Regions from separate parts of the Kitasatospora sp. NPDC048715 genome, predicted to be linked through region 2. Evidence: riboswitches for the same ligand, from Rfam matches in the RefSeq annotation. Region 2 holds a riboswitch; the other holds the start of a gene.
What was found. Region 2 has a riboswitch for thiamine pyrophosphate ahead of ACGFSC_RS01165 (cytosine permease). Riboswitches for the same ligand answer to the same signal wherever they lie in the genome.
Positions count from the first base shown of each region.

Region 1 (4,087 bases), on a different contig from region 2:
GTCCGGGCCGCCTGGAAGGCGTTCGCCGGCCACGACGCCGACCAGATCTCCGCGGTCTTCACCGAGGACGCCGAGTGGCTGGCACCTCCGGGAAACGCGACGGCCACCGCGCTGGACCGCCCCAGTCACATGGTCGGCAGGGAAATGATCACGCGTTTCCTCGCCGAGGACTTCTCCCGCCTGTTCGTCAGGGACGTCGACGTCACCTTCCACGGTTTCCACGCCGACGGCGAGCGCGTGATCGTGGAGGAGACCATGACCGCGACGCTCGCCAACGGCAATCACTACGCCAATGACTACTGCCTGGTCTTCGAACTCCGTGACGGGCTGATCCACCGCGTCCGTGAGTACATGGACACCGCGCGCGGACACCGCATGGTCTTCGGCGACGCCGAGAAGTAGCCGAGGACGGCGAGGACGGCGAGGACGGCGAAGCGCCGCCCCGAGGTGATCGGGGCGGCGCCCAGGCGTCCCGGGTCAGTCGACCAGGGGCAGGTAGACCTTGTTGCCCTGGGCCGCGAACTCGGCGGACTTCTCGGCCATGCCCGCCAGGGCCTCGGCGTCGAACTCGGTGTCCACGGCGGTGGAACCGTCGCCGTGCTCGTCGCGGATCTTCTGGGAGATCTTCATCGAGCAGAACTTCGGGCCGCACATCGAGCAGAAGTGCGCGGTCTTGGCGGGCTCGGCGGGGAGGGTCTCGTCGTGGAAGGCGCGGGCGGTCTCCGGGTCGAGGGCCAGGTTGAACTGGTCCTCCCAGCGGAACTCGAAGCGGGCGTCGGAGAGGGCGTCGTCCCAGGCCTGGGCGCCGGGGTGGCCCTTGGCCAGGTCGGCGGCGTGGGCGGCGATCTTGTAGGTGATCACACCGGTCTTGACGTCGTCCCGGTTGGGCAGGCCCAGGTGCTCCTTGGGGGTCACGTAGCAGAGCATCGCGGTGCCCCACCAGGCGATCATCGCGGCGCCGATGCCCGAGGTGATGTGGTCGTAGCCGGGGGCGACGTCCGTGGTCAGCGGGCCGAGGGTGTAGAACGGCGCCTCGTCGCAGATCTCCTTCTGGAGATCCATGTTCTCCTTGATCTTGTTCATCGGGACGTGGCCCGGGCCCTCGATCATCACCTGGACGTCGTGCTCGCGGGCGATCCGGCCGAGCTCGCCGAGGGTCTTCAGCTCGGCGAACTGCGCCTCGTCGTTGGCGTCCGCGATCGAGCCCGGGCGCAGGCCGTCGCCGAGCGAGAAGGTGACGTCGTAGGAGGCCAGGATGGAGCAGAGTTCCTCGAAGTTGGTGTAGAGGAAGTTCTCCTGGTGGTGGGCCAGACACCAGGCCGCCATGATCGAGCCGCCGCGCGAGACGATGCCGGTCTTGCGGCGCGCGGTGAGCGGGACGTAGCGCAGCAGCACGCCGGCGTGGACGGTCATGTAGTCGACGCCCTGCTCGCACTGCTCGACGATCGTGTCCCGGTAGACCTCCCAGCTCAGCTCCTCGGCCCTGCCGTCCACCTTCTCCAGGGCCTGGTAGAGCGGCACGGTGCCGATCGGCACCGGGGAGTTGCGCAGGATCCACTCGCGGGTGGTGTGGATGTTGCGGCCGGTGGAGAGGTCCATGACGGTGTCCGCGCCCCAGCGGGTGGCCCAGGTCATCTTCTCCACCTCCTCCTCGATCGAGGAGGTGACGGCGGAGTTGCCGATGTTGGCGTTGATCTTCACCAGGAAGTTGGTGCCGATGACGGCCGGCTCCACCTCCGGGTGGTTCACGTTGACCGGGATGACGGCCCGGCCGCGGGCCACCTCGGCGCGCACGTACTCCGGCGCCAGGCCCTCGCGCAGCGCCACGAACTCCATCTCCGGCGTCACCAAGCCCCGCTTGGCGTAGGCGAGTTGGGTGACGGCGACGCCACCGCGACCGCGCAGCGGGCGACGCGGCCGGCCGGGGAAGACCGCGTCCAGGTTGCGCAGGTTCCCGCCGCGCGGCGAGGTGTGCTTGATCCCGTCGTCCTCGGGGCGCGGCTCGCGGCCGTCGTACTCCTCGACGTCGCCGCGCTGGCGGATCCAGGCGTCCCGCAGGGCGGGCAGGCCGCGCCGCACGTCGGGCTCGAAGGACGGGTCGGTGTACGGGCCGGAGGTGTCGTACAGCGGGACGGACCCGCCGTTGGAGAGCCGCACCTCGCGGTACGGAACGCGCAGGTCGGGACGCGACCCCTCGCGGTAGGACTTGCGCCAGGCCGGGGTCGGGTAGCCGGTGCGCTCGCTGCTGGGGGCGCCCTGGGCAGACTGCGGCTGTGCTTCGAACGTGGTCATCTGACCTCTACTCCCTACGCCGGCATTACCCGGTCAGGTTCCTGCGGTCGACGCAGCCGTCGGTCCGTCCGTCGACGTCCCGGTCAGCGTCCTCTCAGCCCGGTGCTCCGAGCTCCCGCGTCGCAGGCGGTGTTGCCTGCACACGACGCCCAACACCGTAGCGAGCCGATCGCCGCAGGTCCAGAGCGCCCCACGAGCCGGTCACCCCGCCCCGTCGAGCGACCGGTGTCGTCGTCGACCTCTTCGGCTACTACCGCAACCAGTAGCCGATCGGATACCGGAGAACGGCCGAGGCCCGGTCCCCCTCTCGTGGGGGGCCGGGCCTCAGGGCGGCGTTACGGGGTGGTGGGTCAGCTCTTGGCGGCCTTCTTCACCAGGACCACCACGGCGGCGGCGATGCCGACCACCACCAGCAGCTTGATCACGATCGAGAGCAGGGCGCCGACGACGCCGAACACGAAGGCGACGATGTTCCAGGCCAGCACCAGGACCAGCACCGGGATGACGATGTTGCGCACCCAGGAGGGCAGCGACTTCCAGAGCTCAGCCATGTCGGTTCCTCTTCTCCCCTCGGGTCGGCCGCCGTCCGGTGCCGCATCCCGCTTGCTTTCGGTACTTCGATCGTACGGTGGCGCGAGTGCCGGAACGAGGCCCAACGGCCCGGAGAGAACCCCGAGATCACCCCGAGCCCGACCCCCCGGGTGACCCCCGAGAATTCGTCCGGCGGCGTACAACCCCCGGCGTTCCCAAGCGTCCAACCAGTGCCGGAAGAACGCCCGTCCGGTGCCATCGACCAGGGGGGAACCTGATCATGCGGGCCAGAACAGCCGTGTCCACAGCCGCTCTCGCGGCGCTCAACCTGACCGTGGCGGCGCTCGCCGCGGTCCCGGCGGCCGCGGCACCGGCGGCCGTGACCGCTGCCGCCGACGTGACCGCACCGGCCGGGTTCGTCGGGATGTCCCCGACCCGGATCCTGGACACCCGCTCCTACGACCAGACCCCGTCGCACGACCACTTCGGACCGCTCAAGGAAGGCGAGTACTACAGCACCCCGGTGTCGCAGCGCTGCGGCAGCCACCCGCCGATGTACTGCGGCTCCGCCGTGCCGACCGACGCCACGGCCGTGGTGGTCAACCTCACCGTGACCGACCCGACCGCCGACGGCTTCGTCACGCTCGCCGCCAAGGCCGGCCCGGCCGGCACCAAGCCCGCCACCTCCAGCATCAACTTCAAGGCCGGCCAGACCATCTCCAACCTGGTCACGATCGCGGTCGGTCCGGTCGGCCGGGGCGCCCCGTGGATCAACGTCTACAACAACGCGGGCACCGCCCATGTCGTGCTCGACGTGGTCGGGTACTACCGGACCGCGGCGCCCGACAAGTACGGCCCGCTGACCCCGACCCGGATCGCCGACAGCCGCAGCGACGGCACCGGGCGGCTCGGCGGCGACGCGGTGCGCAGCTACCAGGTCGCCCGCCCCGAGCTGGGGACCGCGGACGCCACCTCGGTGGTCCTCAACGTCACCACCACGGACGGCTCCTGGGACAGCTTCCTGACCGCGTACCCGAGCGGGACGCAGCGGCCCGCCTACGGCTCGAACGTCAACTTCCCGGTGGGATCGACGGTCGCGAACCAGGTCGTGGTGCCGGTCGGCGCGGACGGGCGGATCGACGTCTACAACCGCGCCGGCTGGGTGCACGTGATCGTCGACGTCGTCGGCTACTACGGGCCGTCCGGAAGGGGCCTGTTCAGCGCGCTCACGACGCCGGTCCGCAACCTCGACACCCGGATCACC
Region 1 is NZ_JBICVH010000021.1:25,959-30,045, reverse strand. Features, by position in the region: gene ACGFSC_RS33720 (nuclear transport factor 2 family protein) at 1-402, shown strand, start outside; gene thiC (phosphomethylpyrimidine synthase ThiC) at 478-2,292, opposite strand; TPP riboswitch at 2,287-2,421, opposite strand; gene ACGFSC_RS33710 (DUF5326 family protein) at 2,643-2,843, opposite strand; gene ACGFSC_RS33705 (hypothetical protein) at 3,122-4,087, shown strand, end outside.
Region 1: another riboswitch for thiamine pyrophosphate. It lies ahead of thiC (phosphomethylpyrimidine synthase ThiC); the one in region 2 lies ahead of ACGFSC_RS01165 (cytosine permease).

Region 2 (4,087 bases):
CACGGCGACGTCGTAGCCCTCGGCGTGGCCCAGCACCGAGGCGCTGTAGGAGCTGCCGTCGGCGAACTTGACGGTCAGTTTGCCGCCGTTGAGGGTCGGCGCGACCACGTGGTTGTTGGTGAGGATGTGGCCCTCGGTGTCGAAGACGAAGCCGGTGCCGGTGCCCGACTCGCCGTTGCCCTGCGCCTTGATGGTGACGACGCTGGGCAGCGCCTTCTGCGCGATGGCGGCGATCGAGCCGGGGGCGGGCTCGTTCTTCTGGGTGTCGCTGGCCTGCACGGTGGTGCTGCGGTGGTCGTTCGCGGAGCTGCCGCGGTCGGTGTTGTCGGTGACGGTCACGCCGAGCACGCCGCCGGCGACACCGGCGACCAGCGCGACGGCCGCGATCAGGGCGACCAGGCCGCCGCGCTTCTTGCGCGGGCCGCCGGGGCCGACCGGACCGCCGGGGTGGTCCGCCGGGTAGCCGAACGGGCCCGCCGGGCCGCCGGGGTAGCCCGCGCCGCCGGAGGTGGAGTCGTGGGTGGGGCCCCAGCCGCCGAGCGGCTGACCGGCCCCGAAGGGGTGGTGGCCGTGCGCGGCGGGGACGGCGGGCGCGACCGGGGCGGCGCCGTAGCCCTCGTGCGCGACGGGGGCGGCCGCAGCGGCGCCGTAGCCCTCGTGCGTGCCGGCCGCCGGGACGCCGTGGGTCGGGGTGGCGTACGGGTTGTCGGCCGGCGGCAGCGCCGGGGCGGCGGGGGCCGCGGCCTGGGCGGGCGCGGCGGGCGGGGCCGCCGGAGCCTGCGGGGCGGGCGGCAGGACCGGCGGCGGCGCGTCGATGTAGCCGGTGACCGGGTCGACGGCCGGCTGCTCGGCGGCGGGCGCCGCGGGGGCCGCGGGGGCCTCCGGGGCGGGCACCTTGGTGAAGGCGACGGTGGGCTTGTGCCCGCCCTCGGCCGGGACACCCTCGGCCGCGACGGCGTCGACGGGCGGTGCCGCCTCGACGGGGGCGGCCTCGACGGCGCCCGACTCCGGCTCGGGCACCCGCCGGAAGGCCATGGTCGGCTGGTGCCCGCCCTGAGCGGGGCCTTCGGAAGCGGACTCGGCCGCCCCCGGCCCGGCGGGCTGCTCCCCCTGCGGCCCGGTGGGCCCAACCTCGCGCTCGGTGCTCACGGACGACCTCCATAGCTGGCAGAACCAAGGACCATAGTTTTTCGCACTGTCGATTCGATTGCCGTAAGGACCCCTCTGAAGAACTCATAAGAATCCTTAGCCGACGCAGACGCCGACACCCGACACCGGCACCGACGCCGGCACCGACGGCCGAGGCTCCCCTCCCCCGCCGGGCGTCCCGCGATGCGGACCGCGCACCCTCGGCCTTGGGCGTTCGCCCCCGTGCCGGTTAGCCTGTCGCTCCAAACTGACACGCGGGAGCTTGGACCCACCAGGCTGAGAGTGCGCATGTCGACCGTACGCCACACGAGTGACGGACGGTCGAGGGGGCGCTGACCGCCGGAACCTGTCCGGGTAATGCCGGCGTAGGGAGTATCGGCCATGCCGCCTGCTTCGCCATCCTCTTCTTCGGGCGCGAACGTTCCCGCCCCCGGTGCGGACGCCTCCGCCGCGGGCGCGACCGCCGTCCTGGAGCGCCCCGAGCACGTCGAAGCGCCCCTGGTGCTGGACACCGAGCCGCCGCGCACGCTGCGCTTCCGGGACCACTTCGCGCTCTGGATGAACCTGGGCGTCAGCCTGATCGGCTTCTCCACCGCCGCCACCGTGCTCGGCGCCCCCGGCAGCGAGCTGTCGCTGGCCGCCGCGGTGACCGCGATCACGGTCGGTACGGCGGTCGGCACCGCGATGCTCGGCGTGGCCTCGCTGATCGGGGCCCGCACCGGCGCCCCCGCGATGGCGAACCTGCGCGGGCTGTTCGGCACCCGGCTGTCGTACCTGCCGACGGTGCTGAACATCGTGCAGTGCATCGGCTGGGGCGTGTTCGAGCTGCTGACCATCTCGGCGGGCGCGCAGACCGTCGCGCACACCACCGGCTACCGCTGGCTGTTCGTCCTGCTCGCGGGCGCGCTGACCACGGCGCTGACCATCTGGCCGCTGGGCTCGATCGCGGTGCTGCGCCGCTTCGTGGCCGGGGCGGTCGCGGTGGCCATGGTGTACTTCACCGTCCAGCTGGGCCGCCAGGGCGTGCCGGACCCGGGGGCGGGCAACTGGCACGGCTTCCTGGGCGCCACCGACGCGATGATCGCCGTGTCGGTCTCCTTCGTCCCGCTGGCCGCCGACTACACCCGGCACTCGCGCTCCCCGCGCTCGGCGTTCTGGGGCAGCTTCTCCGGCTACACGATCGCCCAGGTCTGGTGCTACGTGCTCGGCCTGATGGCGCTGCTGCAGTCGGACGGCGATCCGAACCGGATCTTCGACTCCTTCCTCGGGGTCTGGGCCGGCTGGCTGTTCCTGCTGGTGCTGGTGCTGCGCGAGACGGACCAGTCCTTCGCCAACGTGTACTCGACGGCGATGTCGGTGCAGAACCTGCTGCCGAAGGTGGACCGCCGGGTGCTCTCCGGCGCGATCGGCGCGCTGACCACCGTGCTGGCGCTGCGGATCGACGAGTTCACCGACACCTACTACGGCTTCCTCGGTCTGATCGGCTCGGTGTTCGTGCCGCTGCTGGCGGTGCTCGTGGTGGACTACTTCCTCGGTGCCGGGCGGCGCGGCTGGAACCTCTCCGCCGACGCGCCGTCCCGCTGGCCGATGCTGCTGCCGTGGGCCCTGGGCTTCGCGGTCTACCAGTTCATCGCGCCGACCAAGGTGGCCGGCTGGTGGACGGACTTCTGGACCTCGGCCCAGGAGTCGCTGCACTTCACCCCGCAGGAGTGGACCTCCGCCTCGCTGTTCGCCTTCCTGGTGCCCGCCCTGGTCACCTGGGCGCTCACCCCGCTCTCCCGCCGCGCCGACCGGCACTGAGCGGGCCGCCCCGCACCGGGCGAAGCGGGGGCGGCCCGGCCCCGCGGGCCCGGCCGGGACGGCCCCGCGGGAAGGAAGACGGCCCCACAGGTTGGGGCCGTCTTTGTCCGCGCTTCACCTGTGCCGCCTATCGTTGGGCCTGTGACCAGCCCAGACCTGTCCTCGCCGGCGGCGCGCACCGTGCCGTCCGTCCAGGTGATCGCCCACCGCGGTTCCTCCCACGCCCTGCCCGAGCACACCCTCGCGGCCTACCGGCGCGCGCTCGACGAGGGCGCCGACGCGCTGGAGTGCGATGTCCGGGTCACCGCCGACGGCGCGCTGGTCTGCGTGCACGACCGCCGGATCGGCCGGGTCTCCAACGGCCGGGGCACCGTCTCGGCGATGACCCTCGCCGAGCTGGAGGCCTACGACTTCGGCGCCTGGAAGACCGGCCGCCCCAGCGTCGACCCGGAGCTGCGCGGCGTGCTGCGGCTGGAGCGGCTGCTGGAGCTGGTGGTGGAGTGCGGCCGCCCGGTGGACCTGGCGATCGAGACCAAGCACCCGGTGCGTTTCCGCGGCCGGGTGGAGACCGAGCTGCTGCGGACGCTGGAGCGGTTCGGGATCGGCGCGACCCGGGGCGGCGACCGCCCGTCCGCCCGGATCATGAGCTTCTCCTCGATCGCGCTGAACCGGGTGGCCGCCGCCGCGCCGCAGTACCGGCGGGTGTTCCTGTTCGAGCGGACCCTGCCGCTGCTCGGCCGGCTGCGCGAGGGTTCGCCGCTGCCGGGCGGGGCGCGGATCGCCGGCCCGGGCATCGAGCTGGTGCGGGCCCGCCCGCAGCTGGTGACCAGGCTGCGCGAGCTGGGGCACGAGGTGCACGTGTGGACGGTGGACGAGCCGGCCGACGTCGAGCTCTGCCTGGAGCTCGGGGTGTCCGCGATCATCACCAACCGGCCCGCGGAGGTGCTGGCGCAGCTCGGCCGGTGATCCGCCGACGCGCCCGGGGCCGCACCCGCCCGACCGGTCGCCCCGAACCGGTCGCCCCGTCCGGTCACTTGCGTCCGGTCGGCCCGGTCGGATCCTCCCGGTCCGATCACCCCGGTCCGACCACTCCGGTCCGACCACTCTGGTCGGCAGTCAAACCTTCCTTGCGCGAAAT
Region 2 is NZ_JBICVH010000001.1:243,061-247,147, reverse strand. Features, by position in the region: gene ACGFSC_RS01170 (trypsin-like peptidase domain-containing protein) at 1-1,149, opposite strand, end outside; TPP riboswitch at 1,394-1,538, shown strand; gene ACGFSC_RS01165 (cytosine permease) at 1,531-2,949, shown strand; gene ACGFSC_RS01160 (glycerophosphodiester phosphodiesterase family protein) at 3,091-3,915, shown strand.